DNA from 4 places in the Streptomyces sp. NPDC051051 genome. Region 3 is predicted to be linked to each of the others. Evidence: riboswitches for the same ligand, from Rfam matches in the RefSeq annotation. Region 3 holds a riboswitch; each other region holds the start of a gene.

Region 1 (7,398 bases), on a different contig from region 3:
CTCCTTGGCCTGCGCGCTGTTGTCGCTGGAGCGGATCAGCCGGATGACCTCGTCGATGTCGACGAGCGCCGTGAGCAGGCCTTCGACCAGGTGCAGACGGTCGCGGCGCTTGGTCCGGCGGAACTCGCTGCGCCGCCGGACGACCTCGAAGCGGTGGTCGAGGTAGACCTCGAGCAGTTCCTTCAGGCCCAGCGTGAGCGGCTGGCCGTCCACCAGCGCCACGTTGTTGATGCCGAAGGACTCCTCCATGGGCGTCAGCTTGTACAGCTGCTCCAGGACCGCCTCCGGCACGAAGCCGTTCTTGATCTCGATGACCAGGCGCAGCCCGTGCTCGCGGTCGGTGAGGTCCTTGACGTCGGCGATGCCCTGGATCTTCTTCGAGCCGACCAGGTCCTTGATCTTGGCGATGACCTTCTCGGGGCCGACGGCGAAGGGCAGTTCGGTGACGACGAGGCCCTTGCGGCGGGCCGTCACGGTCTCCACCGACACCGTGGCGCGGATCTTGAAGGTGCCGCGGCCCGTCTCGTAGGCGTCCCGGATCCCCGAGAGGCCGACGATCCGCCCGCCGGTGGGCAGGTCCGGGCCCGGGACGTGCTTCATCAGCGTGTCCAGATCCGCGTTCGGGAACCGGATCAGGTGGCGGGCGGCCGAGACGACCTCGCCCAGGTTGTGCGGCGGCATGTTCGTGGCCATGCCGACCGCGATGCCCGAGGAGCCGTTGACCAGGAGGTTCGGGAACGCGGCGGGCAGTGCCGCCGGCTCCCGCTCCTGGCCGTCGTAGTTCGGGTTGAAGTCGACCGTGTCCTCGTCGATGGACTCGGTCATCAGGCTCGTCGCCGCGGTCTGACGGCACTCGGTGTACCGCATGGCGGCCGGCGGGTCGTCGTTGCCCAGCGAGCCGAAGTTGCCGTGGCCGTCGACCAGGGGCACGCGCATGGAGAACGGCTGGGCCATGCGCACCAGGGCGTCGTAGATCGACGCGTCGCCGTGCGGGTGCAGCTTGCCCATGACCTCGCCGACGACCCGCGCGCACTTCACGTAGCCGCGGTCGGGGCGCAGGCCCATCTCGTTCATCTGGTAGACGATCCGGCGGTGGACGGGCTTGAGGCCGTCGCGGGCGTCCGGCAGGGCGCGGGAGTAGATGACCGAGTACGCGTACTCGAGGAAGGAGCCCTGCATCTCGTCGACGACGTCGATGTCGAGGATCCGCTCCTCGTACGAGTCGTCGGGCGGCGGGGTCTTCGTGCTGCGGCGGGCCATCGCTGCCGGCTCCTCCTGTTTCCTGGTCGCTCGCCTGCGGGGCGCTCACGTCGGTGTCGACGCGCGTCCTGCGGCTCACTCTTGCTGAGGCGTGTGACGGGATCTCCGCGGACCATTGTGGACCGTGGCACCGACAGTGCGTCCCGGGGCCCGGGCGTCGGCGACCGGACCGGCCGGAGAGGCACCTCGTCCACGGCTGTCCGCAGGCTACGCGATCTCGCTCTCGGCGTACGCCGCCCGGGAACTCCACCGCCGCTCCGCACGCTTGCATACAGTGGCAGGACCGGCAGGAAAAACTGGCAGGACCGGCAGGAAAAACGCGGTTTCGACGACCGCGCCCGCGATCGGAAGGACGTACATGCCCATGGGTCACACGGCCACAGCCCAGGCAGGCTCCGGGGGCCTGACAGCGACCGAGCACCGCCTGGCCAACGGCCTGCGCGTGGTGCTCTCCGAGGATCACCTGACCCCCGTCGCGGCGGTGTGCCTCTGGTACGACGTGGGCTCGCGCCACGAAGTCAAGGGCCGCACCGGCCTTGCCCACCTCTTCGAGCACCTGATGTTCCAGGGCTCCGGGCAGGTCAAGGGCAACGGTCACTTCGAGCTGGTCCAGGGTGCGGGCGGCTCGCTCAACGGCACGACCAGTTTCGAGCGCACCAACTACTTCGAGACCATGCCCACGCACCAGCTGGAGCTCGCCCTCTGGCTGGAGGCGGACCGCATGGGCTCGCTGCTGGCCGCGCTGGACGACGAGTCCATGGAGAACCAGCGCGACGTCGTCAAGAACGAACGCCGCCAGCGCTACGACAACGTCCCCTACGGCACGGCGTTCGAGAAGCTGACCGCCCTCGCCTACCCCGAGGGCCATCCTTACCACCACACGCCGATCGGCTCGATGGCCGACCTGGACGCGGCGACCCTGGAGGACGCGCGCGCGTTCTTCCGCACGTACTACGCGCCCAACAACGCCGTGCTGTCGGTCGTCGGCGACATCGACCCGGAGCAGACGCTCGCCTGGGTCGAGAAGTACTTCGGCTCCATCCCCGCCCACGACGGCAAGCCCCAGCCCCGTGACGGCTCCCTGCCCGACATCATCGGCGAGCAGCTGCGCGAGGTCGTAGAGGAGGAGGTCCCGGCCCGCGCCCTGATGGCCGCCTACCGTCTGCCGCAGGACGGCACACGCGCGTGCGACGCGGTCGACCTGGCGCTCACCGTGCTCGGCGGCGGCGAGTCCTCCCGCCTCTACAACCGCCTGGTCCGCCGCGACCGTACGGCCGTGGCCGCCGGCTTCGGCCTGCTGCGCCTGGCCGGGGCGCCCTCCCTGGGCTGGCTGGACGTCAAGACGTCCGGCGACGTCGAGGTGCCCGTCATCGAGACGGCCATCGACGAGGAGCTCGCCCGGTTCGCCGAGGAGGGCCCCACCGACGAGGAGATGGAGCGCGCCCAGGCCCAGTTGGAGCGCGAGTGGCTGGACCGTCTCGGCACGGTCGCCGGCCGCGCCGACGAACTGTGCCGGTACGCGGTGCTGTTCGGCGACCCGCAGCTGGCCCTGACCGCCGTCCAGCGCGTGCTGGACGTCACCGCGGAGGAGGTCCGGGAGATCGCCCGGGCCCGCCTGCGCCCGGACAACCGAGCCGTACTGGTCTACGAGCCCACCGAGCCCACCGAGCCCGCCGAGAACACCGCCGACGAGGACGAGAACGAGGAGGCGGCCCAGTGACCGAGCTCGCCGCGATGGACTTCCACCCCCAGCCCCGCGCGGGCGAGGCCAGGCCCTGGGCGTTCCCCGCCCCCGAGCGCGGGACGCTCGACAACGGCCTGACCGTCCTGCACTGCCACCGCCCCGGACAGCAGGTCGTCGCCGTCGAGGTCATCCTCGACGCGCCCCTGGACGCCGAACCGGCCGGCCTCGACGGCGTCGCCACGATCATGGCGCGGGCCTTCTCCGAGGGCACGGACAAGCACTCCGCCGAGGAGTTCGCCGCCGAGCTGGAGCGCTGCGGCGCCACCCTCGACGCGCACGCCGACCACCCCGGCGTCCGCCTCAGCCTGGAGGTTCCGGCCTCCCGCCTGGCCAAGGCCCTCGGCCTCGTGGCCGACGCCCTGCGGGCGCCCGCGTTCGCCGACAGCGAGGTCGAGCGCCTCGTCCGCAACCGCCTGGACGAGATCCCGCACGAGCTGGCCAACCCCTCCCGGCGCGCCGCCAAGGAGCTCTCCAAGGAGCTGTTCCCGGCGACCGCGCGCATGTCGCGCCCGCGCCAGGGCACCGCGGAGACCGTCGAGAAGATCGACTCCGCCGCCGTACGCGCCTTCTACGAGAAGCACGTCCGCCCCGCCACGGCCACCGCCGTGGTCGTCGGCGATCTCACCGGAGTCGACCTCGACGCGCTCCTGGGCGACACCCTGGGCGCCTGGACGGGGTCCGCGGCCCAGCCGCGGCCGGTGCCGCCGGTGACCGCCGACGACACCGGACGGGTCGTCGTCGTGGACCGCCCCGGGGCCGTCCAGACGCAGCTGCTGATCGGCCGCATCGGCGCCGACCGGCACGCGCGCGTGTGGCCCGCGCAGGTGCTCGGCACGTACTGCCTGGGCGGCACCCTCACCTCCCGGCTGGACCGCGTCCTGCGCGAGGAGAAGGGCTACACCTACGGCGTGCGCGCCTTCGGCCAGGTCCTCAGGTCCGCGCCGGACGGCTCGGGCGCCGCGATGCTCGCCATCAGCGGTTCGGTCGACACCCCCAACACCGGTCCCGCGCTGGAGGACCTGTGGAAGGTGCTGCGCACCCTCGCCGAGGGCGGTCTGACCGACGCCGAGCGGGACGTCGCCGTGCAGAACCTCGTCGGAGTGGCGCCCCTGAAGTACGAGACGGCCGCCGCCGTGGCGGGCACGCTGGCCGACCAGGTCGAGCAGCACCTGCCGGACGACTACCAGGCCACGCTGTACCAGCAGCTCGCCGCGACCGGCACCGTGGAGGCCACGGCGGCGGTCGTGAGCGCCTTCCCGGTGGATCGCCTGGTGACGGTCCTCGTCGGCGACGCGGCCGCGATCAAGGCGCCGGTCGAGGCCCTCGGCATCGGTGAGGTGAAGGTCGTCTCCGCGGAGTAGGAACGCGGACCGGCGGCCGTGAGGCCGCGCGCAGGAGCCCTGGTGGACGGATGTGCCACCAGGGCTCCTTGATGTCCGAATTGAGGGAAAGGCTGCCTGTCTGCCCTGTGGCATGCGCTACAAAAGCCGCGTTCTGTTTGGGGATCGACGGCCGCCGCGTCTAGTTTCAACCGGGCTGTTCGTCAGGCAGTGCGCCGCGTCCGCGGCACCGGACAGTCATCGCCGAGTCCCCCCACGGCGCGAGCCAGGGGAGCCGGGGACCCAACCAGACAGTCCCTGGGGTGAATCGGACGCCCGCGCGAGCCGCGAGGGGGTCCGTAGGAGACCTTCCTGCTCCGAACCCGTCAGCTAACCCGGTAGGCGAGAGGGAAGGAAAGGACCGCTCAACTTCATGGCGTCCACTTGCGCCACCGGGAAGCACCGTCGTCCCAGCAGGATGAAGCGCACCACCGCCCGCGCGGCGGGCATCGCTGCGCTCACCACCACCGGCGTCATCGGCACCGTCGCCTCCGGCCCCGCCCTCGCCGCGGAGAAGGCCGTCGAGCAGACCGGCCTCATCCCGGTCGTCACGATCGGCGACACGGTCGCCGAGCGGATCGACGACCAGGCCGCCGCGCAGAAGCAGGCCGCCGTGGCGGAGGCCGCGCGCCAGGAGGCCGCCGCCCAGGCCGAGGCGGAGCGCGAGGCCCGGGTCCGCGCCGCCCGCGCGGCCGAGCGCGAGCGCCTGAACGCCTTCGTCTCGCCGATCAGCGGCTCCTACGTCTCCACCGGCTACCGGTCCGGCGGCTCGCTGTGGTCCTCCGGCAGCCACACCGGCATCGACTTCCACGCCGCCAGCGGCACCCCCGTGCACGCGGTGGGCCTCGGCACCGTCGTCGAGGCCGGCTGGGGCGGCGCCTACGGCAACCAGGTCGTGATCCGGATGAACGACGGCACGTACACCCAGTACGGCCACCTGTCGTCCATCAGCGTCTCGGTGGGCCAGAAGGTGGCCCCGGGGCAGCGCATCGCCCTGTCCGGCGCCACCGGTAACGTGACCGGCCCGCATCTGCACTTCGAGGCCCGCACCGGCGTGGAGTACGGCTCGGACATCGATCCGGTCGCCTACCTCCGCAAGCACGGTGTGCACATCTGACGACGTACGGCGACAGATCGTACGGCCCCGGCCCGCGCGGCCGGGGCTTTCGTCGTTTCCGGGACCGTACTGTCCGAAAAATATCCCTGGATTCCGGCCCGCCATCGGAAATTCCCGCTGATTGCAATAGAGTCACGGAACACACGTCAATCGTCGACGTTTCACGGGGATTAAGGCGGAGGTCGGTCATGCGTATTCCGGCGCACTCGGTGTGCACGGCCATCCGGGACGACATCGTCGCGGGTGTCTACGAGCGCGGCAGCCGCCTCACCGAGGAACTCCTCGCACGCCGCTACGGTGTCTCGCGCGTCCCCGTCCGGGAGGCGCTGCGCACGCTGGAGGCGGAGGGTTTCGTCGTGACGCGGCGGCACGCGGGCGCGTGCGTCGCCGAACCGACCGAGCAGGAGGCCGCCGACCTGCTGGAGATGCGCATGCTCCTGGAGCCGCTCGGCGCCGCCCGGGCCGCCCAGCGACGCACCGAGGCCCACCTCAAGGTGCTGCGCGGCCTCGTCCGGCTGGGCCAGGAGCGTGCCAGGCGCGGCAACAGCGAGGATCTGCGCTCCCTGGGGGGCTGGTTCCACGAGACCCTCGCCCAGGCCTCCGGCAGTCACGCCCTCACCTCGACGCTCACCCAGCTGCGCCACAAGATCTCCTGGATGTACACGGTCGACGCGTCGGCCACCCCCATGGAGTCCTGGGCGGAACACGGCGCGATCGTGGACGCGGTGGCGCGCGGCGACGGAGAACGCGCGCGGGCGGTGACGGCGCTGCACACCGAGCGCGCGACCTCCGCGCACCGGCTGCGCTTTCCGGGCGGTGACCGCCGGGACCGTGTGAGGACTTCGCAACACGTCGTCAACATGTCCGGCCTCCGGCATTAACACGAGGGCCGTATACAAAGAAGGTAATTCGGCGGAGAGGTATTTCCGCTGCCTTTTTCCGGCGCGCCCCCGCATTTATGGTGGTGTGCCCCTCGCGCGCCTGTCGCATGTTCTTCGCATGCCCTTCTCGGGGCCTGCGCGATATCCGTGACACGCGGCCGGCGATTTCCGCCGGGCCCCGGAAACGGCGGAGCCGCGCCGCCCGGACCGGGCGACGCGGCTCCTGTCCGCTGCGGGTGGCGGCCGGCTCAGACGGTCTCGGGAAGCTCCTCGAGCCCCTCGGCGACCAGCTTCGCCAGACGGTCGAGGGCGGCGTCCGCACCCTCGGCCTCGGAGGCGAGGACGATCTCCTCGCCGCCCTGGGCGCCCAGGCCGAGAACGGCCAGCATGGAGGCCGCGTTGACGGGGTTGCCGTCGGCCTTGGCGATCGTCACCGGGATGCCTGCGGCCGTGGCGGCCCGGACGAAGATGGAAGCGGGGCGGGCGTGAAGGCCCTCGGCCCAGCCGACGTTGACGCGGCGCTCAGCCATGTGATGCTGCCCTTCGGTGTTCAGGTTGTCTAGACCAGTGTTCCACACGTGAAGCGTGTGGGGAGAGGGCTGTGCGGCCCCCTCCCGGCGTGGTCGTCGGATCGCGGCCTCGATCCGGCGTCCGTCCTCCACAGACTGCCTCGCGCCGTTGTCGTACGCGAGCCGTACTCTGGGCCCCATGCAGAGCGCGTCGGACCGCCACGAGTACCCCGCCCACTGGGAAGCCGACGTGGTGCTGCGCGACGGCGGCACCGCGCGCATCCGCCCCATCACCGTCGATGACGCCGAGCGCCTGGTCAGCTTCTACGAGCAGGTGTCGGACGAGTCGAAGTACTACCGCTTCTTCGCGCCCTACCCGCGACTGTCCGCCAAGGACGTCCACCGCTTCACGCACCACGACTTTGTGGACCGGGTGGGACTCGCGGCCACGGTCGGCGGCGAGTTCATCGCCACCGTACGCTATGACCGCATTGGCGCCGACGGGACG
Region 2 (7,398 bases), on a different contig from region 3:
GACACGCGGTGGCATAACGGCCTCTCCGCGCGGCCGACTTGACGGGCCCGCACCGCACCGGGACGACCGCCGAATTTCGAACGAATTTCGAACATAGAGCCAAACCCGCGCCCGCCCTTCCCCGAAACCCCACCGAATGCCCCTTTCCCGCGGGCATGAAACCTGCGGAAGATTGTCGCGCCCGCATACCGCCGGGTACAGTCGCCGCACTGCTCTGGCAGCCCCTGTTGTGCTCTGGCAGACCCTGTTGTCTAGGCGAGAGAGAAGTTGGTGGACGACCGTCACCCGTCGGGGACCATGACCACCCCGGCTCCGGCTTCCGACGCCGAACCGGCGCACCAGGCGTCGTACGGCTCCCCGGAAGCCCAGTACGGCGACTTCACCACGTACCACGGCTACGACTCCGGCACCTACGACACCGGCGCGCACGCCACGGGACACTTCACGGTCGACCCCCTCTTCGGCGACATGCCGGGCGAGGCCGCACCGCCCGCACCGCCCGGGGTGTACGACGCCACGCAGTGGTCCACGGGCAGCCACCAGATCCTGAACCACGACCCGTACGCGGCCCAGCACCACGCCGCCTACGACACGGGCGCCTACGACACCACCGCCTGGTCCACGGACCAGCAGCAGCTGTCGGGCATCCCGCCGCAGGCCACAGCGGCCGACGGCGGCTGGGGGTCCCCCCTCGCGGAGAGCGACACCGGCACCTGGCGCACGCCCGACGGCACCGACGCCCCCGCCGACCCCACCCAGCAGTGGGAATGGGGCACGCAGACCTTCGACACCGGCGCCTACGACGCGACCCAGTGGAACTCCGACGGCGGCGAGGCCACGGAGAGCGGCGACGAGTACGGGCGACCGGGCGAGGCCGCTTTCGACCAGCAGACCGAGATCCCCTTCGACCAGCAGGCCACCGCCACCTTCGAGCAGGTCGGCCGCGACGACTCCGGTCCCGGCGCCGACGGGTCGGCCGATGCCGCCCCGCTCCTCCTCGACGACCAGGAGGAGGCCGTCCCGGCCTCGCTCGGACGGGCCGCCACCCGCAACGCGAACCGCTCCCGGCGCCGTACGCCCGCGCGGCGCTCCGCGCTGCTGACGGTGGCCGTGCCCTCGGCGTGCGTCATGGGCGTGGCCGGTATCGCGGCGGCCTCCGTGGGCACCCTGACCGGTGGCGACGACCAGGACACCACGGCGTCCGCCTCCGAGGCGCAGGCGGTGAAGCCGTCCGCCGCGAACGACAAGCTGGACACCCAGCTCCAGACGCTCACCGCCGAGGCCGACGCCTTCGCCGACCGGGCCAGCCGCACGCAGGAACGCATCGACCTCAAGGCGCAGCAGGAAGCCGAGAAGAAGAAGGCGGCGGCGGAGGCGGCCCGCAAGGAGCGGCTGCGCCCCAAGTACGCGCTGCCGGTCGGCAACCACGGCCTGAGCGCCTACTACGGCCAGTCCGGCATCAACTGGATGTCCCAGCACACCGGCATCGACTTCCCGGTGTCCTACGGCACCACCGTGATGGCGGCGACCGACGGCACCGTCCGCACCCAGTGGAACAGCGCCTACGGCAACATGATGATCGTGACGGCGAAGGACGGCACGGAGACCTGGTACTGCCACCTCTCCAGCTACCGCGTCGCCTCCGGTACGACGGTGAAGGCCGGCGACTCCATCGCGTACTCCGGGAACTCCGGCAACTCCACCGGACCGCACCTGCACTTCGAGGTCCGGCCGGGCGGAGGCTCCGCGATCGACCCGCTGCCGTGGCTGCGCAGCCACGGGCTCGACCCGACGTAGCCCCCTCGACTCCGCGATGAGCCCCCGTCGTCGACCCGACGCCGGGGGCTCATGTCGTGCGCGCTACAGCTTCTCCACCGGCGCGTAGCGCAGCAGCAGCCGCTTCGGCTTGGCCTCGCCGAAGTCGACCGTCGCCTCCGCGTTGGCGCCGGTGCCCTTCACACCGACGACGGTGCCGAGGCCGAACTGGTCGTGGGTGACGCGGTCGCCGACGGCCAGGGCGATCACCGGCTTCTCCGCGGTGCGCCGCGTGGCGAAGCCGGACGCGCCGGCCGCCGAGGAGCGCGATCGGGACGACGACAGCGAAGCCGCCACCCCGGACACCGGGCCGGAGGACACGGGCGAGGTCGCCCCCGTCCGCTTCCAGTCCACGTGCACGGCCGGGATCTCCTCCAGGAACCGCGAGGGCGGGTTGTACGACGGCTGCCCCCAGGCGCTGCGCAGCGCCGAGCGCGTCAGGTAGAGCCGCTCCCGCGCGCGGGTGATGCCGACGTAGGCCAGGCGGCGCTCCTCCTCCAGCTCCTTGGTCTGGCCGAGGGCGCGCATGTGCGGGAACACGCCGTCCTCCATGCCGGTGAGGAAGACGACCGGGAACTCCAGGCCCTTGGCGGTGTGGAGGGTCATGAGCGTGATGACACCGGAGCCGTCCTCGCCCTCGTCCGGGATCTGGTCGGAGTCGGCGACCAGCGCGACCCGCTCCAGGAAGTCGGAGAGCGAGCCGGTCGCCTCGCCCTCGCCGGACTCCTGCTCGAACTCCAGGGCCACGGCGGCGAGTTCCTGGAGGTTCTCGATACGGGTCTCGTCCTGCGGATCGGTGGAGGCCTGCAACTCGGCCAGGTAGCCGGTGCGTTCGAGCACGGCCTCCAGGACGGTCGCCGGTCCCGCGCCAGACTCGACGACCGTGCGCAGCTCCTCCATCAGCGTGTTGAACCGCTTGACGGCGTTCGTGGAGCGCGCGGCCATGCCGTAGGCCTCGTCGACGCGCTTGAGGGCCTGCGGGAAGCTGATCTTCTCGCGCTGGGAGAGGGCGTCGATCATCGCCTCGGCGCGCTCGCCGATGCCGCGCTTGGGCACGTTGAGGATGCGGCGCAGCGGGACCGAGTCCTCGGGGTTGGCGAGGACGCGCAGGTAGGCCAGGACGTCCCGGACCTCCTTGCGCTCGTAGAAGCGGACGCCGCCGACGACCTTGTAGGGCAGGCCGACGCGGATGAAGACCTCTTCGAAGACGCGGGACTGGGCGTTGGTCCGGTAGAAGACGGCGACGTCACCGGCCTTGGCCTTGCCCGCGTCCGTGAGGCGGTCTATCTCGTCGGCGACGAACTGTGCCTCGTCGTGCTCGGTGTCGGCGACGTAGCCGGTGATGCGCGCACCCTCGCCCGCATTGGTCCACAGGTTCTTGGGACGGCGGGACTCGTTGCGCTCGATGACGGCGTTGGCGGCGGTGAGGATCGTCTGGGTGGAGCGGTAGTTCTGCTCCAGCAGGATCGTGGTGGCGTCCGGGTAGTCCTCCTCGAACTGGAGGATGTTGCGGATGGTCGCCCCGCGGAAGGCGTAGATCGACTGGTCGGCGTCGCCCACGACGCACAGCTCGGCGGGCGGCAGGTCGTCCGCGTTCCGCGGTACGTCCACCGGCTGTTCGACGGAGCCGACGAGCTCCCTGACCAGGGCGTACTGGGCGTGGTTGGTGTCCTGGTACTCGTCGACGAGGACGTGCCGGAAGCGGCGCCGGTAGTGCTCGGCGACGTCGGGGAAGGCGCGCAGGAGATTGACCGTCGTCATGATCAGGTCGTCGAAGTCGAGGGCGTTCGCCTCGCGCAGCCGCGACTGGTACATGGCGTAGGCCTGCGCGAGGGTCTTCTCGAAGCCGTCGGCGGCCCGGGCGGCGAAGTCCTCCTCGTCGATCAGCTCGTTCTTGAGGTTGCTGATCTTGGCGCTGAAGGACTTGGGCGGGAAGCGCTTGGGGTCGAGGTCGAGGTCGCGGCAGACCAGGGCCATCAGGCGCTTGGAGTCGGCGGCGTCGTAGATCGAGAACGACGAGGTGAAGCCGAGCCGCTTGCTCTCACGGCGCAGGATGCGCACGCACGCGCTGTGGAAGGTCATCACCCACATCGCGTTCGCCCGCGGGCCGACGAGCTGCTCGACGCGCTCCTTCATCTCGCCCGCGGCCTTGTTGGTGAAGGTGATCGCGAGGATCTGGCCCGGATGGACATGCCGCTCGGCGAGGAGGTGGGCGATGCGGTGGGTCAGCACGCGCGTCTTGCCCGAGCCGGCACCGGCGACGATGAGCAGCGGGGTGCCGGAGTGGACGACGGCCGCGCGCTGGTTCTCGTTGAGCCCCTCCAGGAGTGCCGCCGCGTCGATCGGGGGGCGCGGGGCGCCGTCGCGGTAGTGGGTGTCCCGGTCCGGCGGCACGTCGAACTTCCCGCCGAACAGATCGTCCGGAACCGGTTCCGGAGAGTGATCGTCCTCGGGCGGTGGCGGGGGTTCCTCGTCGTGGCCGCGGGGGGCCTGGAGGTCCGCCAGGAAGCTGTCGTCAAAGAGGCTGCTCATCGCTCTCCGAGTCTAGGCCGCCCCACCGACAACCCGAGGCCGTCCGGGAAACATCCCGACCCCTCACCTTCCGGCGCCCCCCTTGCACCGTCGGTGACCGCGGACGGCAAACCGTCCGGAGGTCACGAAAATGTATCGGGCATATCACCCACCAACCTTCACAGGGGGCACACCAGTTGGCTACCGTGCCGGGCAGGCCGCTCGACCCCTTCCGGCGAACCTCGCCGGGCCGCGCGGCCTCCGCCGAGTCCGGTGCGCCCCGCGGCAGCCGGAGCCGGGGACCCACCGAGACCTTGGGGTGAATCGGCTCACTCCCCTCCGGGGAGGACGAGCCGTAGGGCAACCCTTCCGAAGCATCCTCGCCCGAACCCGACAGCTAACCCGGTAGGCGGAAACTGGAAGGAGTCGCCTCCCTTGGCGTCGCAGCACCGCAAGCCGCGTCCCGCGAGCACGCGCATGGCAGGCATCCGTACGCCCGCTCTCGCCACCGCCGCCCTCACCTCGGTGGCCCTGCTCTCGCAGACGGCCACCGCCGCCCCCTCCACCGACGACAGGCCGAGCCTGGAGGAGGTCGAGAAGAAGGTCGACGACCTCTACCGCCAGGCGGAGTCGGCCACCGAGAAGTACAACGCCGCCAAGGAGAAGGCGACCAAGCAGCGCAAGAAGGTCGACACCCTCCTCGACGACGTCGCGCAGCGCGCGCAGAAGCTCAACGACGCGCGCGAGGAGCTGGGAACCTACGCCGCAGCCCAGTACCGCACCGGCGCCTCCGCCCCCGACACGGCGACCCTCCTGCTCGCGGACTCCCCGCAGGACTACTTCGACCAGACGCAGCTGATGGGGCGGGTGACCGACCGCCAGAAGGGCGCGGTCGACGACTACTTCGCCGACCAGGCGGAGACGATGAAGAAGCGCCAGGAGGCCTCCCAGAGCCTCCGGACGCTGACCGACTCGCAGAACGACCTGAGGACCGCCAAGGCCGCCGTCCAGAAGAAGCTCGGCTCCGCCCGCGCGCTGCTGTCGCAGCTGACGGCCGAGGAGAAGGCGCGACTGGCGAAGATCGAGGAGCGGAAGCGGCAGGAGGCCGCCCGCAAGGCCGCCGAGCTGGCCGAGCAGCAGGCGGCGCAGACGGCGGCCGCGCAGCAGGAGAGCGCCGGCGCGTCGGATCCGGCGGGCACCGGCACGTCGACGCCCTCGTCGTCCCCCTCCACGTCCACGGACTCCTCGTACGCCACCAAGGCCGAGAGGGCGCTGGCGTTCGCCCGCGCGCAGATCGGCAAGCCGTACGTGTGGGGTGCGACCGGTCCGGACTCCTACGACTGCTCCGGTCTCACCCAAGCCGCCTGGAAGGCCGCCGGCGTCTCCCTGCCGCGCGTCACCTACGACCAGGTGAACGCCGGCACGACGGTCTCCCTCTCCGCCGCGCAACCCGGTGACCTGGTCTTCTTCTACGCCGACGTCACCCACGTCGGCATCTACATAGGCAACGGCATGATGATCCACGCCCCGAAGCCCGGCGCGTACGTGCGCGAGGAGTCGATCTACTACGACGGGGAGTCGTCGATCCACAGCGTGGTGCGCCCGGCCTGACGGGAGTGCCGCGCGCGGGGGCGGGCGTCGTCCTGCGCCCCCGCGCGCGTCCTGGGGAAACCTCCGTACGCTCCCTGGCATCGGCGGCGTGCCCCGCACCGGACGCGCCGCCGGGTGACCGTGTTCCCCCTGGGATGACGGCGGTGGCGACGCTGTGGGTCGCCGTCGTCGGCGTGCCGTGGCTGCAGGGCTCCGGGGAGGTGCTGCTGTGGGTCGCGGTGGCGGCGTGGCCGGCCGTCGCGGCGGGCGCGGTCGCGGACGGGCGGGCGTCGCTCAGGTCCAGAGCACCGCGATGAAGACGTTGGCCACGGTCAGCAGGCCGACCAGGCCGAACAGGGGCTTCTCCACCCGCTCGTCGTCCCGCTTCACGTAGACGAGGCCGAGGATCACGATCAGCAGGGCCAGCTTCACCCCGATCTTGATGTTGTTGACCGCCTGGTCGTCCGCCTGGTTGAGGCCGACCAGGATCACGCCGGTGACCAGCATCGTCGCGGCACCGTGCAGCATCGCGGGGACGAAGCGGGCCGTGCCCTGCCCCATCGCCTTCAGCTGCGTGAGGAAACCGCCGAGCAGCGCGGCGATGCCGACGATGTGCAGGCCGACGAAGAGGTGGATGAGTAGGTCCATGAGGCCGGATGCTAGCCACCGGGCCGGACACCTCCCGACACCGGCCCGCACCCACCGCCCCCTCGGGCACCTGCGCGCCGCATAGCAGCGTGCCGCTCCGGGGCGCCCCGGATTCACCGCATCGGTCGGCCCGCCGCGTGAAGTCGACGACCTGGGACCGGCGGTAGGGCCACTTCCGGTCACCCGGCAGTCCGCTCCTGTCACTTCCGTACATCGCGTCACCGGACCGGCCCGAACGGGCTTAGCGTCCTCCCCCAGGTGACCGGCTTCCCACCGCCGCCCGGCCCGGGGCGGCAGCCGGACACCACCGCCGAGAGTCCGGCGGCGTTCCGCTCCCCCGTGCGGGCGTCGCCGGGCGCGTCAGCCGCACCGCGCGGCCGTGCGTCCGCTCCCCCCGGCGGCCGAGGCCCGTCCCCGCGGCCCCGGTCCCCGGCGGCCGTACCGACGAGGCGGTCGACGAAAGGACGTGCAGTCCCACGTGGCAGCGCACCGCAAGCCCCGTCAGCGTTCGGCCGGCGGCCACACGGCCCGCGCGGCGGCGACCATCGCCCTCGCCGGTGTGGCCGGCGCGACCGCCTTCGACGGGATCGGGCACGCCGAGCCGAACCCCACCCCGGCACAGGTGAAGGCCAAGGTGGACAAGCTGTACCAGGAGGCCGAGGCCGCCACCGAGAAGTACAACGGCGCCCAGGAGAAGGCGAAGGCCGCCGAACGGCGCCTGGAGACGCTGCGCGACGAGGCCGCGCGCAAGGAGGCCCGGCTCAACACGGCCCGCGAGGCGCTGGGGACGATGGCCGCGGCGCAGTACCGCGGCGGCGGCCTCGACCAGGCGGT
Region 3 (7,398 bases):
CGGGCCGGCCAAGGGCTGGCGGCTGTGGATCGAGGGCTGGGCGGTGTCGCTGCGCGAACCCGCGCTGCGGGAGGTCGCCCGCGATCTCGACCGGCGGTGGAAGGCGGCGCTCGCCGAGGTGATCGCGGAGGGGGTGGCCGCGGGCGAGTTCCGCTGTCCCGACCCGGCCGGGACGGCCCTGCGCCTGACGGCCCTCCTCGACGGCCTCGCCGTACAGCTCACGTCCTACGACGGCGCAGTGTCCCGGAGCCGCGCGCAGGAGTGGGTGGAGGAGGCGCTGACCCGGGAACTGGGGATGGCGGGACCCCAGGATCGCTGAAGCCGTACCGGCCGGGTCCGCGCACCGGCGCGGCCGGCCGCTCCCCGGGAACGGCCGGTCGCGCCGGTCGGCTCACGCCACCGCGGCGATCCGCATCTTGATGTCGTCGGGCGAGAGGATGCCCTTGGCGGTCACGTGGTCGCCCGAGGACTCCCCGCGCAGCCGGCGCCCGATCCACGGCACCAGGTACTCGCGCGCCCACTGCACGTCGTCGCGCCGGATCTCGAGGGTGCCGCGCGGCGGGAGCTGCGGCCAGGGCTGCTCCGGGTCGGCGGGCACCTCCAGGCCGAGGACCTGACCGGCGCGCAGCGCCACACGCGTGTGGCCCTCCGCCCCGAGGTGGAGCCGGTCGCCGTCCCAGGCCCGCCGGTCCTGGATGGACTTCAGGGACCACAGGTCGAGGACCGGGCAGCCGTACCGGTCGGCGACGGCGCGCACGTGTCCGTTGTAGGTGGCGATCTTGCCGCGCAGGTGCTTGAGCACGGGGACGCCACGGGTGTCGAACCCGGTCGTCACCATCACGGTGCCGGCCACCGCGGCGAGGGCCGCGATCGCCCGCTCGAAACGTTCGGCGACCTCGTCGGGGTCGGTGCCGGGCCGGAGGATGTCGTTGCCGCCCGCGCAGAAGGAGACCAGGTCCGGTGCCAGCTCGACCGCTCGCGGAAGCTGGTCCTCCACGATCTGGTCGAGCAGCTTGCCGCGCACCGCGAGGTTGACGTACCGGAAGTCGCCTTCGGGCCGCCGGTCCGCGAGGAGTACCGCGAACCGGTCGGCCCAGCCGACGAACCTCCCGTCGGGACCGGGGTCGCCGACGCCCTCGGTGAAGCTGTCCCCCACCGCCACGTACGACCCGATCACTGAGCTGTCGTCATTCTTCGAATCGTCTGCCACAGCCGTTCATGATTCACCTTCGAATGTGACTTACGCGACCGTAGGCAGGGGTTGACGGGCGGTGAGATAAGCCACTCCTAAAGACTTGGCCAATGTGGGAATAAGGCCCTCGTCACCCGTGTCGGTGCAACGACCACACCCGGAAGCCGTCGATCCGGAAATGGCTCCAGGTGGTGCGGAAGGCGAAGTGCCCGGCGGTGTACGGCTCCGGGTCGGTGTGGTCGAAGACGAGCCGCCCGTTGTTCCACCAGCGGACGGTCGAGCCGTCGGAGACGATGCGGACGTGGTGCGGCGCGTTCGGCACCAGCAGCGGCTCGGTGTAGTCGGACAGCAGCGGCCGCTCCCCCGCCCGGCCGACGTAACGGCGCAGCCGGGTGGTGGTGTTGCCGTTGGCGCCGTAGCCGACGTAGTACGTCCTGAGGTGGTCGTACTCGGCGAGGGCGCCGCCGCGCGCGGTGGCGAAGAGGTCGTCCGGGGAACGGGCGTCGACGGCGTTCCAGAAGTTGTTGAGGTCCGAGACGCGGTCGTTGACGCCGCCCGCGGAAACCGGGGTGGCCGTGTACTCCAGGACGTACGGCCCTTCGAGCCGCTCCTTGAACCAGATCGTCGCGCCGGCGGGCACGTCGACCTCCAGGGTGCCGCGGGAGGCGGTGACGGTGCCGCCCTTCTCCAGTTCGACGGCCCACTTGCCGAGGCCGCGGCGGAAGTCGTCGTGGGCGATCGGGCGGCGGTGGCGGGGCGCGGCGCTCGCGGCGGCCGCGGGGGCGAGGGCGGCCAGGGCGGCGCCGGCGGCCAGGGCGCCGAAGGCCCTGCGGGTGGTGGTCATGGGATGCGGCTCCTTCAGGGCGTGGTGACGCGGGAGGACGTGAGGCGGACGGAGCGCACCGCGGGAGAAAGCGCTTGCCGCCCTTCCGGTCACTGTGTCCCCACCCCGCCCCGCCTGTCGACGCCCCTGGCCCGCCCGCCACGCAACCGCAATGGAACGATCACGAACGTGCAAGATCGCGCGGGCGCCGGTGCCGTGCCGGTGCCGGTGCGCATGCGGAAACGCCGAAGGCCGGCCCCGGGGATCGGGGGCCGGCCTTCGGCGGCGTGTCGGGCGGGAGGTCGAGCCGTACGTCAGCCGACGGAGACGCCGTGCGAGCGGAGGTAGGCGACCGGGTCGACGTCCGAGCCGTAGTCGGGACCGGTGCGGATCTCGAAGTGCAGGTGCGGGCCGGTCACGTTGCCGGTGGCACCGGAGAGGCCGACCTGCTGACCGGCGGAGACGGACTGGCCGGCCGAGACGGAGAGCGAGGACAGGTGGGCGTACTGGGCGTAGAAGCCGTCGGCGAGCTTGATGACGACCTGGTTGCCGTACGCGCCGCCCCAGCCCGCGGAGACGACCGTGCCCGCGCCGACGGCCTTGAGCGAGGTGCCGGTGGGGACGACGAAGTCGACACCGGTGTGGTACCCGCTGGACCACATGCTGCCGGACATCTTGTACGGGGTGCCGACGGTCGCGCCGGAGACCGGGAGGGCGAAGCCGGTGGCGGCGGTGGTGTTCTCGGCGGCCTGCGTCGTGGACGCCTTCGAGGAGGACGGCTTCGCGGAGTCCGAGGAGGACGACTTCGAGGACGCCGCCGACCCCGAGGACGCCGACGACTTCGCGGTGGAGCCCGAGGGCCGCTTCGACGAGGAGGAGGAACCGGACGAAACGGACGGCGACTTGGCCGTGCCCGTCGCGGCCTTCTTGCCGATCGACAGCTTCAGACCCGGGTGGATCAGCGACGGGTCGTCCCCGACGGCCTCGCGGTTGTCCGCGTAGAGCCGGGTCCAGCCGCCGCTGACGTCCTGCTCGTCCGCGATCTTGGAGAGGTAGTCGCCGGACCGCACCGTGTAGGTCGTGGTGGACTTCGCGGACTTCTGCGCCACGGGAACGGCCTGGACGGCCTTTTCCGGAGCGGCGGAGAGCGCGGAAGCCGCGGAGACCGCCTGCGTCGCCGACTGCGACGGTGCGGCGTGCGCACCGGTGGCCCCTATGAGCGGGAGGGCGAGCGCGGCGCCGCCGGTTCCGGCGGCGGCGATGGAGCGGGTGAAGCGCTGGGGCTTCGGACGGCGGTGCTTACCCTTGGCGGGCATGACGAATTCCTCTCCGGCGCCTGCGAGGTGAGCTGTCGGGTGCGGACTGGAGATGTCCGGCCGCGCCGGGGCGCGGCTGTACCCCTAGCCGTTCCGGAGACCGGAACAGGCGGTACTGCCTGTGGGTCCCCCGCTCCTGCCGTTCACGGGTGAGTGTGCGGGCTCCGGGCGGCGGCAGGATTGGGCGTCCGTCCGGATTGGTCTGGAACGTAAGCGACCACGACGCACGGGGACAAGCGAAGGTTGTGCTCGTCGAGGCTTTCTCTTGATCCCCGGTGGGAGTTCCCGGTCACTTTCCGTGAATCGAGAGGCCGCTTTTCCGATGAACAGCCTTGGAAAACAACCGTATTACGTGAGCATGACGGGCGACTCAGGGTCACGGATATGACGCTGCTCACGTGACAGGCCCCCAGAGCGCCTTATTCCAGAGCGAGTTGGAATGAAGGCTTCAATTCGGACAGAACTCCCAGATGTCGCACGAGCGGATAACCAACACATCAAGGTCACCGTGCGCCGGGTGCGCACCCGACCGGCCCTCCCGGGAGACCTCCGCCGGCGGACCCGCGCGTCGGACCCCCGGTTCGAACAGGGCCGGCGGAGGTCTCGAAGGCCTGGTCGAGGACCCGTTTGCCCCAGGCATCCATGTCGTATGGTCAGGGAAGTGTTCCGGTGGCCACGTCGAGCCGCGCCGGCCGGGACCGACGACCGGGAGGAGCCCCCGTGACGCAGCAGATCCCGTCGACCGAGCCCGAGCTGGCCGGAGTGCGCAACTTCCGGGACGTGGGCGGCCTGCCGACCGTCGACGGCCGGCGGGTCCGCCACGGCGTGCTGTTCCGCAGCGGACATCTCGCGCACGCCACCGACGAGGACGCCGCGTTCCTGGCCTCGCTGGGCCTGCACACGGTCTTCGACTTCCGCAACGCGGCGGACCAGAGGCTGGAGGGCCCGGACGTCGAGCTGCCGGGCGTGCGCAATGTGAACCTGCCGCTCTCCGACCCGGCGGACGGAGCCGAGTTCTGGAAGATGGTCCGCGACGGCGACATCGACCAGCTGCGGGAGATCCTCGGCGACGGCAAGGCGGCCGGCCGGATGATCGCCTCCTACCGCTCGATCATGACGGAGCGCACGGGCGAGCACTCGCGCGTGCTGCACTCCCTCGCCGAGGACAGCGTCCCGGCGCTCATGCACTGCGCGGCGGGCAAGGACCGGGCCGGTCTGTCCATCGCCGTGACGCTGCTCGCGGTGGGCGTGGAGGAGGAGGCGATCCTGGCCGACTACCTGGAGTCCAACGCCAAGCACCGCCGCTACAAGGTGCGCCGCAACGGCACCTCCCCCGAGGCGTACTCCCCCGAGGTCATGGAGCTGCTGAGCCCCCTCTTCGACGCCCGTGCGGAGTACCTCGCGGCCGCGTTCCACACCATCGAGGACACCTGGGGCGGCGTCGAGGCCTACCTGGAGCAGGGCCTCGGTCTGGCCCCGGAGACCCGCGAACGGCTCCGGGAGCGCCTGCTCGACTGAGCGGGCACCCCCGGCGTCCGGTCTCCCCCGCCGTCTACTGCTTGGCGCCGACCTCGAACAGCAGCCAGAGGAACCCGGCGAAGAGGTGCCCCACCGCGATGTAGATGATCAGCCGGATCCACAGGCTCCGGGGGAACTTCTCCTCCATGTCGGTCATGGCGTCTCTCCAGGGGTGGGGCCGAGGCACAGTGCGGCCGTCGGGCTCTGCAACAGGGTGTGGACGAACAGCAGGTCGACCCCGTCGGGGTCCTGGGCGGCGATGCGGTGCGGGGTCAGCGAGTCGAAGTGCGCGCTGTCGCCGGGCCCGAGCAGATGGGTGGCGTCCCCGAGGCGCAGCCGCAGCCGCCCGCGCAGGACGTGCAGCCACTCCTCGCCGGGATGCACCCGCACGATGTCGCCCTGCGAGCCGTGGGGCACCTGCACGTGCAGTGCCTGCATGCCCCGCCCCGGGGCGCCGGACTGCCGGTAGGTCCAGCCGCCCGCGTGGGTGGGCTCCATGTCGGCGGCGCGCACGACGGCGTCCCGGTCGGCGACCGTCTCGCCGAGCAGTTCCGAGACGGTCGTACCGTAGACACGGGCGAGCGCGAGCAGCATCGGCAGCGAGGGCTGGCGCTGCCCGGTCTCCAGCCGGGAGAGGTGGGCCGGCGACAGCCCGGCCGTGCGGGCCGCGGCCTCCAGGGTGAGGGAGGCGCGCCGGCGCAGGGCGCGCAGCTGCGGCGCGACGACGCCGAGGTCGTCCACCGGCCCGGGAGCGGGCCCGGCCTCCTCGGAAGTGGGGTGGCTCATCCCTTCATTCAGCCGGAACTTTGCCTCTGCGGCAAGTTTCTTGCCTGAGAGGCAAAGAGCCCTCGGGGAGGGTCCGCCGGTCGCCCTACCGGTTGGCCACCGCCTGCTTGATCAGCGTCCGGCCGAAGTCCCAGACGAGCCCGCCGCCCTTGTGCGCGTCGTCCATCACCTCGGTGAAGGCGTCCACGAACCGGTCCACCTCCCGCTCCCCCACGACCAGCGGCGGGATCAGCTTGATCACCTCCAGATGATCGCCGGAGACCTGGGTGAGGATGCGGTGCCGCTGGAGCAGCGGGACGACCACCATCTGCGCGAACAGGCCCTTGCGGGCCGCCTGGAGCATGGTCCAGCGGCTGCGCAGCTTCAGCGAGCGGGGCTTGCCGAACTCGATGCCGATCATCAGGCCCCGCCCGCGCACGTCGGCGAGCAGCTCGTACGTGTCGGTCAGCGCCGCGAGCCGGGACTTCAGCAGTTCCCCGGTCGCGCGGGCGTTCGCGACGATCTGCTCGTTCTCCATCACGGACAGCACGGCCAGCCCGGCCGCCATGGCCTGCGCGTTGGACCCGAAGCTCGCCGAGTGCACCAGCACCCGGTCCATGGACGAGTAGACCTTCTTGAAGATCCAGTCCTTGCCGAGCGTGGCGCCGACCGGCACATAGCCGCCGGAGAGCGCCTTGGCGACGCAGACCAGGTCGGGTTCGACCCCCTCCTCGTGCTGGTGGGCGTAGAAGTCGCCGGTCCGGCCGAGGCCGGTCTGCACCTCGTCGGCGATGAGCAGCGCCTTGTGGCGGCGCAGCAGCTCCTGGGCGGAGCGCAGGTAGCCGGGCGGCGCCTCGTGAACCCCCTTGCCCTGGATCGGCTCGACGATCAGCGCGGCCACATCGCCCTTCCGCAGCTCCCGCGCCAGCGCGTCGAGGTCGCCGAGGGGTACGGCGGTGTCGGGCAGCAGCGGCGCGAAGCCGTCCCGGAACCCGTCCTCGCCGTTGACCGACAGGGAGCCCGTGGTCAGCCCGTGGAAGGCGTGGTCGCAGTACAGGACCCTGGGTCTGCCGGTGGCGTACCGGGCGAACTTCAGCGCGGTCTCCACGGCCTCGGTGCCGCTGTTGCCGAAGAAGACCCGGTCCAGGTGCGGGCTGTGGGCGAGGAGCTTCTCGGCCAGCAGTCCGGGCAGCGGCTGGCAGTCGAAGCGGGTGAGGTCGGCGAGCGAGGCGTCGAGGACGTCGTGCAGCGCCTTGCGGACGACGGGGTGGTGGCGGCCGAGGCCCATCACCCCGAACCCGGCGAGCATGTCCAGGTAGTCGTTGCCGTCCGCATCCCAGAAGTACGCGCCCTCGCCCCGCTCGTAGACCTTGTCGAAGCCGATGGTGTGCAGCATGCGCGGCAGCTGGTGGTTGAGATATCTGCCGTGCAGCTCGTAGCGTTCGGCTCCGCGCTCGGCCAGCAGCGCGCCGAGGTCGAACTCCGTGCTCATCGGACCGTCTCCTTGCCGGGGCCGTCGGTCGTCCTGTCGAAGATGCCGCCGGCCGTCCCCTCGGTGGGGCCTCCGGTCGTGTTCCCGACGGCGCCCCGCACCGTCTCCTCGGCCGGGCCGGCAGCCGTCTTCCCGACGGTGCCGCGCGCGTCGCGGGCGGCCAGGCTCGCGCTGATCCGTCCGGCGATCTCGACGGGTGTGAGGCCGATGTCGGCGAGCACCTCGGCCCGCTTGGCGTGGGCGAGGAACTGCTCCGGGATACCGAAGCGCCGGACGGGCACGTCGACCTCGG
Region 4 (7,398 bases), on a different contig from region 3:
ACGCCCAGGATGTCCAGCACCCCGCGCACGAACTCGTCCCGGTTCTCCGCGTCGCGCGAGGCGGAGGTGGCCACGAAACGCAGCCGCTCGGCGCCGTGCTCCTTGACGACCGCCGCGTACTCCCGGCACGCGGCGAAGGTCCGCTCCAGCGCCTCGGGCGCGAGCCGCCCGGTCCGGTCGACCCCCTGCCCGAGCCGCACGATGGTCATGCGGCGGTCCAGTTCGACCAGTTCACCGGTGTCGGGGTGAGCGTCGGCGACGAGCAGACGGATGGAGTTGGTACCGCAGTCGACGGCGGCGACGCGTGTCATCGGGCGTCTCCCTCGACCGGCTTGAAGGCGAAGGGGCCCGTGCCGTCCTCGGACGTGTCCGCCTGCCGGCCTTCCCCGGCCGGCGGCTGGGACGGCGTCACGCAGGTCCCCCTGGCCCACCACTGCGGCAGCATGCCCAGCGCCTCGTCCCCGAGCGGATTCACTCCCGGCCCCGCGGCCAGGGAGTGCGCGACCAGCACGTGCAGGCACTTCACCCGGTCCGGCATGCCGCCCGCGCTGGGGAAGTTCTTCAGCTCCTCGATCTCGTCCCGTCGCCGCACGTAGTCCTCGTGCGCCGCCCGGTAGGCCGCCGCCAGCTCGGGATCGGTCTGGAGCCGTTCCGTCATCTCCTTCATCACGCCGTTCGCCTCGAGCGTGCCGATGGCGGAGTTCGCCTTCGGGCACGTCAGGTAGTACAGCGTGGGGAAGGGGGTGCCGTCGGGGAGGCGGGGAGCCGTCTCCACCACGTCCGGCTGACCGCACGGGCAGCGGTGGGCGATGGCGCGCAGTCCGCGCGGCGGTCGTCCGAGCTGCTGCTGGAAGGCCTCGACGTCGGCGTCGGTGGGCTCGGTGCGGGAGGTGGTGGGCGGGGGGGTTTCCATGCCTGTACGGAAGTCTCTCTAGTCGGTTCATCGGCCGGCGGCGGCGTCGGACTTGTCGACGGCGTCCCAGACGTTCGAGTACCAGGGGCGGTCGGCGGCCCCCTGGTCGGCGCGGGACTGCTCGGCGGCGTCGGGGTCGACGACGATGTAACCCGTCTCCCCCGGCATCACGTAGTGCAACCGCAGCCGGATCTGCTGTTCGGCGTAGGCGTCGTCCTGCCAGCGTGCCTTGAGGTCGCGCAGCTGTTCCACCCGCTCGCGGGCCTGCTCCTTCTCGCGGTGGAGATCGGCGATCTCGGCGCGCTGGGAGACGTACTGCCGCATCGGGTAGGCCAGGGCCACGATCAGCGTGCACAGGACCAGGGCGAGGAGGGCCGCGCGGCCGGTCAGGCGCGAGCGGCGGGCCTGGCGCTTGGTCTGGGACCGGTAGACCCGGGCCGCGGTCTGCTCGCCGAGCAGCTTGATCCTGGTCGTGGTGGAGAAACGGTCCCGGTCCTTCACGGCCATGTCGTCCCCGCCTCCCGTCTCACACGTGCGTACGTCCCCGGACACGGTACGGGACCGGTACGGGGACGTACGTACGACTGGCTCAGGATGAGCCCTCAACGGCTCAGCCGGGCCGGTTCAACCCTGTTGCCGTGCGGCTCAGCCCTTGAACCGCGGGAAGGCGCTGCGGCCGGCGTACACCGCGGCGTCGTCGAGGATCTCCTCGATGCGCAGCAGCTGGTTGTACTTGGCGACGCGGTCCGAGCGGGCCGGGGCGCCGGTCTTGATCTGGCCGCAGTTCACCGCGACGGCGAGGTCGGCGATGGTGACGTCCTCGGTCTCGCCGGAGCGGTGGGACATCATGCACTTGAAGCCGTTGCGCTGGGCCATCTCGACGGCGTCCAGCGTCTCGGTCAGCGAGCCGATCTGGTTGACCTTGACCAGGAGGGCGTTCGCGGAGCCCTCCTCGATGCCGCGGGCCAGGCGCTCCGGGTTGGTGACGAAGAGGTCGTCGCCGACGATCTGGACCTTGTCGCCCAGCTTGTCGGTGATGACCTTCCAGCCGGCCCAGTCGTCCTCGTACAGCGGGTCCTCGATGGAGACCAGCGGGTACGCGGAGACCAACTCCTCGTAGTACTCGGTCATCTCGGCGGCCGAGCGGGACTTGCCCTCGAACTCGTAGACGCCGTCCTTGTAGAACTCGGACGCGGCGACGTCGAGCGCGAGCGCGATCTGCTCGCCGGGGACGTAACCCGCCTGCTTGATGGCCTCGATGATGAGGTCGAGCGCGGCGCGGTTGGACTCCAGGTTCGGGGCGAAGCCGCCCTCGTCGCCCAGGCCGGTGGACAGGCCCTTGGTCTTCAGCACCTTCTTGAGGGTGTGGTAGACCTCGGCGCCCCAGCGCAGGGCCTCGGAGAAGGACTCCGCGCCGATCGGGGCGATCATGAACTCCTGGATGTCCACGTTGGAGTCGGCGTGCGAGCCGCCGTTCAGGATGTTCATCATCGGAACGGGCAGCAGGTGCGCGTTCGGGCCGCCCAGGTAGCGGAAGAGCGGGAGGTCGCTGGCCTCGGAGGCGGCGTGGGCGACGGCGAGGGAGACGCCGAGGATGGCGTTGGCGCCGAGGGAGCCCTTGTTGTCGGTGGCGTCCAGGTCGAACATGGCCTGGTCGATCAGGCGCTGCTCGGTGGCGTCGTAGCCGACCAGCTCGGGGCCGATCTGCTCGATGACGGCCAGGACGGCCTTCTCGACGCCCTTGCCCTGGTAGCGGTTCGGGTCACCGTCGCGAAGCTCGATGGCCTCGAAGGCGCCGGTGGAGGCGCCGGAGGGGACGGCGGCACGACCCGTGCTGCCGTCGTCGAGGCCGACCTCGACCTCGACCGTGGGGTTGCCTCGGGAGTCCAGGATTTCCCGGGCTACGACGACGTCGATGGACGGCACGAGCATCTCCTTCTTGGGATGTGACGCTGGTTGTGCGGGGCACGAGCGGGCCGTGACGAGCCCTTGCTGAGCCTTGCGACTAGAGCCTAACCGCCTCGGGGCGTCGGTCGGCCGACCGACCGTCCCGTGGACAGGGAGACGGTACCCATTGTTTCAGCCCGGAACAAAGAGGGTGGCCAACAGAAGGCGGCGAACGGGAAAAGAAAACCCCGCCCGGGTGCGTACGGGGGAACACGCACCGGGGCGGGGGGACCGCGGGGACGGGGGCTCCCTCACGAGGCCCTCAGCGTGACGGGCTCGGCTGCGAGGGGGCTGTGGTCCGGCCGGGAGCCGGATGTCACTTCAGGTGCAGCTGCTGACCCGGGTAGATGAGGTCGGCGTCCTGGACGATGTCCTTGTTCAGCTCGAACAGCTTGGCCCAGCCGCCCTCGACGCCCTGCGCCTGGGCGATGGAGCTGAGGGTGTCGCCCGTGACGACCTTGTACTCGCCGTCGCCCTTCTCGACCTTCTTGCCGGTCGGGGTGGTGACGGTCTTCTGGGACTTGGCCGCCGGGCGCTCGGCGGAGCGGGAGGCGCTCTGCTTCTCGGTGGAGCGGGTGGTGGTCTCCGAGGAGGAGGAGCCGGCCGAGGAGCCGCCGGTGGACGAGCCGGTGGAAGCCGAGCCGCCGTTGTACGCGGCGCCGGACAGGCCCACGCCGCAGACCGGCCAGGCACCCTTGCCCTGGCCCGCGAGGACCTTCTCGGCGATCTGGATCTGCTGGGACTTCGAGGCCTTGTCGGCGGTGCCGGCGTACTGCGTGCCGCCGTACGCGGCCCAGGTGGAGGCGGAGAACTGCAGGCCGCCGTAGTAGCCGTTGCCGGTGTTGATGGACCAGTTGCCGCCGGACTCGCACTGGGCGACCGCGTCCCACTCGGAGGCGGTGGCGGCGGAGGCGTTGCCGGCCGCCATCAGCGGGGCGGCGATGGCGACACCGGTGACCCCGGCGAGCGCGGCGGCGCGGGTGGCCTTGGACGGACGGCGGTGCTTGCCCTTGGCGGAAAACAGCATGGTGGATCCCCTCACCGACGCCTGCGAGGTGAGCTGTCGGGTTCGGGCCGTGTGAGTTGCCCGGCCACTCCCGTCCGGGAGCACTGCTCCCGGGGAGGCGTGGCTTCACCCCGAGCCGTTCCGGTCAGCCGACCGTTACGGCACTTACCTTGGGTCCCCCGCTCCTGCCTACGGCGCTTGACGCGACGACTGTTCCCGGGCTGCCACTGGCAGGATTCGGCGTTGCGACAGCCGGGGCTCGGATTGCCGAGCGGTCACGACCGTAGACACGCGCTCGGCCGAATTTCAAAGACGATCACGCCTTCTGAGACTCATCCCACACTTTGATCAAAACGGACATTCAGCGCGAAGTGTGACGTGAACTCCCGCTGCTTTTCCCGTTTTTCCGCCCTATTCCACCCCTGTGTCGAGCGTCTGACCGGGGGCGATGTTGTTCGGGTCGGCGCCGATGGCGTCCCTGTTCTCGGCGTAGAGGGCGCGCCATCCGCCGTCGAGGTCAAGGGAGTCGGCGATGGAGACGAGGGAGTCGCCGTCGCGCACGACGTAGGTGCCCACCGCGCTGCCGGAGGTGCCCGCGGCGTGCCGGCCGGAGGATGCGGTGGTGGTGCCGTCCGGCACGACCTCGTCGGCGGAGGTGCCGCGGTGACGGCCGGAGGCGAGGGAGCCGGTGTCGACGAGGCTCCAAGAGCCCGCCTCCTGGACCGACTTGTCCGAGTCGTCCACTTCGGGGGTGGCCGTGGGCGAGCTGCCGTCCGCTCCCGAGGTGCCCGCGTCCGCGGCCGTCGGCACATCGGACTTCGAGGAGCTGTCCGGCTTACCGGAGGAAGAGGACGAAGCGGACGGAGAGGTCTCGTCCGTGGCATCCGGGGAGGATTCGGTCGACGGGGAGGACGATGCCGTCTTGCCGTCCGAGGAGTCCGCGGAGCCCGAGGAGTTCGAGGAGCCGGACGACCCCTTGGACAGGTCGGACAAGCCGGACGACACGGAGGAGCCGGACGGGTCGTCCGCCACCCCGGTGTCCAGGTTGCCCGCGCCGTTCTCCTTGCTGAGCCCGGACGTCAGCCCGCAGGTGCCCCAGGCGCCGACGCCCCGGTCGGCGAGGACCTTCTGCGCGACGGATATCTGCTGGTTGCGACTGGCCAGGTCGGGGCGCTCGGCGAAGTCGAGTCCGCCGTAAGCCTCCCAGTCGTCCTGACTCAGTGCCAGACCGCCGTACTCGCCGTTGCCCTGGTCGGCACTCCAGGAGCCGCCGGACTCGCACTCCGCCACCGTGTCCCACACCGTGCCGTCGGCCGCGCTCGCGCCGGTGGCGCCGAGCAGCGGGATGGCGATCGCGGAGCCGGTCACGCCGGCCGCGACGAGGAGGGCCGGAGCCTGGCGGGGGCGCCGGTGTCGACCGTTCCCGGAGAGCATGCAAGGGCCTTTCTCGAGACAGCAGTGCTTGCGCGGGCCGCGAAAGGGGGGCGCCGCGCTGACAGGTGAACGTATCGGCAGACGATCACTTGTCACAAGTTAATGCCGCGCAGATCACGTGAAGATCACAGAAGTGAGGAATGGTCACTTCTGCTTCGCCGTCCGGGCACATAACGGATGGTCAGCGGACGGCTGCGGGGGGTTCACCGGAAACGGCCGGGCCGAACCGCACGGGCAGGGTGCGCAGTCCGCGCATGATGAGACCGCCGCGCCACCTCAGGTCGGCCGGGTCGGCGTCCAGTCGCAGATCGGGCAGCCGGGTCAGGAGGGTGGCCAGCGCGGTCTGTCCCTCCAGGCGGGCGAGGGGGGCGCCCAGGCAGTAGTGGATGCCGTGGCCGTAGCCCAGATGCTGGTTGTCGCGGCGGGACAGGTCGAGGACGTCCGGGTCGGCGAACCGCTCCGGGTCCCGGTCGGCGGCCGCCAGGACGACGAGGACGGCGTCGCCGGGGGCGATGTCCTGCCCGCCGACGGTCAGGGGCTCGGTGGCGAACCGCCAGGTGGCGAGTTCCACCGGGCCGTCGTAGCGCAGGAGTTCCTCCACGCCGGTCGCCAGGAGGCCGCTCTCGCCCGCGGCCAGGGAGTCCTGGAGGCGGGCGCGCTGCCCGGGGTGGGTCAGCAGGGCGTAGGTGCCGTTGCCGATCAGGTTGACCGTCGTCTCGAACCCGGCGAACAACAGGATGAAGGCCATGGCGGCGGCCTCGTTCTCGGTGAGGTGCTCACCGTGGTCGGAGGCGCGGATCAGACCCGAGAGGAGGTCCTCGCCGGGGGCCGGATCCGCGGGAAGCTCCAGGCGCTTGCGGTGGATGAGGTCCAGGAGGTAGCCGCGCATCTTCTTCACCGACCGGGCGACACCGCCGCGCGGGCCCCCGCCGTGCCGGATCATCATGCCCGCCCAGTCCCGGAAGTCGTCCTGGTCCTCGCGGGGAACGCCGAGCAGGTCGCAGATGGCGTAGATGGGGAGCGGGAAGGCGAAGTCGTGGATGAGGTCGGCGGTGCCCCGCTCCGCGAACCGGTCGATGAGCCCGTCCGTCAGCTCCTGCACGCGGGGCGCGAACTCGGCGACCCGGCGGGGCGTGAACGCCTTGCTGACGAGGCGTCGCAGCCGGGTGTGGTCCGGCGGGTCGATGTTCAGCAGATGCGTCATCAGCTCGGCCTTGCGCTCACCGGGGATGCCGGTCCTGCCTCTGGCGTGCGCGGGCTCGTCGTGGTGCGCCGGGTTCTTGCTGAGCCTCTGGTCGGCGAGGGCCTGCTTGGCATCGGCGTACCGGGTGACCAGCCAGGCCTCCACACCGCTGGGCAGCCGCGTGCGGTGCACGGGCGCGTGCTCGCGGAGCCAGGCGTAGGCGGGGTAGGGGTCGGTGGCGAACTCCCAGGTGAACAGGGCTGGCGCGGACGGCTCGGGTGCGGGCTGCTGGGTCACTCCCCGACGGTAACCGGGACCGGGCGACGGCCGCGCCGGCCCGGCGCGGCCACGGCCCGCGGCTGCCGCATCGCGGGGTCCCGACGGGCCGCCGCCCTACTCCCCCACTCCTTCGGCCGAGCGGATCGCGTCCCGATAGGTGCGGGCCGCCGCTCGCAGGGCAGCCTCCGGGTCCACGCCCTCCGCCTCCGCGCGGGCCGCCAGGGCGAGCAGTTCGTAGCCGATGCCCTCCGCCGCCGGGAGCGGCACCTCCAGGTGCGCCGAGCGGACCCTCGACGCGAGCTTCGCCGCCAGGGCCAGGCCCGGCTGGTGGAGGGGGATGCCGTCGGTGACCGACTCGCGGCGCTTCTCGACCGCCTTCGTGCGCAGCCAGTGCTCCTTGACCTCCTCGGGGGTGGTCGCGGTGGCGTCGCCGAAGACGTGCGGGTGGCGGTGGATGAGCTTGGTGACGATCGTGCCCGCGACGTCGTCGACGGAGAACGGGGCCTCCTCGTGCTCCTCGGCGATGCGGGCGTGGAAGACGACCTGCAGGAGGACGTCGCCCAGTTCCTCGCGCAGTTCGTCGCGGTCGCCGTCCTCGATGGCCTCGACGAGTTCGTACGCCTCCTCGATGCCGTA

The links. Region 3 has a riboswitch for cyclic di-AMP ahead of AB0N31_RS15075 (LysM peptidoglycan-binding domain-containing M23 family metallopeptidase). Riboswitches for the same ligand answer to the same signal wherever they lie in the genome.
Positions count from the first base shown of each region.
Region 1: another riboswitch for cyclic di-AMP. It lies ahead of AB0N31_RS28120 (M23 family metallopeptidase); the one in region 3 lies ahead of AB0N31_RS15075 (LysM peptidoglycan-binding domain-containing M23 family metallopeptidase).
Region 2: another riboswitch for cyclic di-AMP. It lies ahead of AB0N31_RS29215 (NlpC/P60 family protein); the one in region 3 lies ahead of AB0N31_RS15075 (LysM peptidoglycan-binding domain-containing M23 family metallopeptidase).
Region 4: another riboswitch for cyclic di-AMP. It lies ahead of AB0N31_RS07195 (transglycosylase family protein); the one in region 3 lies ahead of AB0N31_RS15075 (LysM peptidoglycan-binding domain-containing M23 family metallopeptidase).

Region 1 is NZ_JBFBCB010000044.1:39,583-46,980, forward strand. It holds gene AB0N31_RS28105 (DNA topoisomerase IV subunit A) at 1-1,260, opposite strand, end outside; gene AB0N31_RS28110 (pitrilysin family protein) at 1,619-2,980, shown strand; gene AB0N31_RS28115 (pitrilysin family protein) at 2,977-4,365, shown strand; cyclic di-AMP (ydaO/yuaA leader) riboswitch at 4,576-4,743, shown strand; gene AB0N31_RS28120 (M23 family metallopeptidase) at 4,757-5,500, shown strand; gene AB0N31_RS28125 (GntR family transcriptional regulator) at 5,689-6,381, shown strand; gene AB0N31_RS28130 (HPr family phosphocarrier protein) at 6,630-6,911, opposite strand; gene AB0N31_RS28135 (GNAT family N-acetyltransferase) at 7,090-7,398, shown strand, end outside.
Region 2 is NZ_JBFBCB010000048.1:43,871-51,268, forward strand. It holds gene AB0N31_RS29205 (M23 family metallopeptidase) at 271-1,797, shown strand; gene pcrA (DNA helicase PcrA) at 1,861-4,347, opposite strand; cyclic di-AMP (ydaO/yuaA leader) riboswitch at 4,579-4,754, shown strand; gene AB0N31_RS29215 (NlpC/P60 family protein) at 4,804-5,937, shown strand; gene AB0N31_RS29220 (hypothetical protein) at 6,081-6,233, shown strand; gene AB0N31_RS29225 (hypothetical protein) at 6,211-6,564, opposite strand; gene AB0N31_RS29230 (NlpC/P60 family protein) at 7,043-7,398, shown strand, end outside.
Region 3 is NZ_JBFBCB010000016.1:129,995-137,392, forward strand. It holds gene AB0N31_RS15060 (TetR family transcriptional regulator C-terminal domain-containing protein) at 1-319, shown strand, start outside; gene AB0N31_RS15065 (SGNH/GDSL hydrolase family protein) at 392-1,177, opposite strand; gene AB0N31_RS15070 (DUF6250 domain-containing protein) at 1,323-2,036, opposite strand; gene AB0N31_RS15075 (LysM peptidoglycan-binding domain-containing M23 family metallopeptidase) at 2,330-3,331, opposite strand; cyclic di-AMP (ydaO/yuaA leader) riboswitch at 3,336-3,528, opposite strand; gene AB0N31_RS15080 (tyrosine-protein phosphatase) at 4,052-4,849, shown strand; gene AB0N31_RS15085 (DUF6126 family protein) at 4,884-5,006, opposite strand; gene AB0N31_RS15090 (XRE family transcriptional regulator) at 5,003-5,635, opposite strand; gene AB0N31_RS15095 (aspartate aminotransferase family protein) at 5,721-7,106, opposite strand; gene dxs (1-deoxy-D-xylulose-5-phosphate synthase) at 7,103-7,398, opposite strand, start outside.
Region 4 is NZ_JBFBCB010000006.1:155,410-162,807, reverse strand. It holds gene AB0N31_RS07215 (Ppx/GppA phosphatase family protein) at 1-311, opposite strand, end outside; gene AB0N31_RS07210 (DUF501 domain-containing protein) at 308-913, opposite strand; gene AB0N31_RS07205 (septum formation initiator family protein) at 941-1,420, opposite strand; gene eno (phosphopyruvate hydratase) at 1,559-2,845, opposite strand; gene AB0N31_RS07195 (transglycosylase family protein) at 3,177-3,887, opposite strand; cyclic di-AMP (ydaO/yuaA leader) riboswitch at 3,891-4,073, opposite strand; gene AB0N31_RS07190 (transglycosylase family protein) at 4,278-5,300, opposite strand; gene AB0N31_RS07185 (cytochrome P450) at 5,482-6,780, opposite strand; gene AB0N31_RS07180 (nucleoside triphosphate pyrophosphohydrolase) at 6,877-7,398, opposite strand, start outside.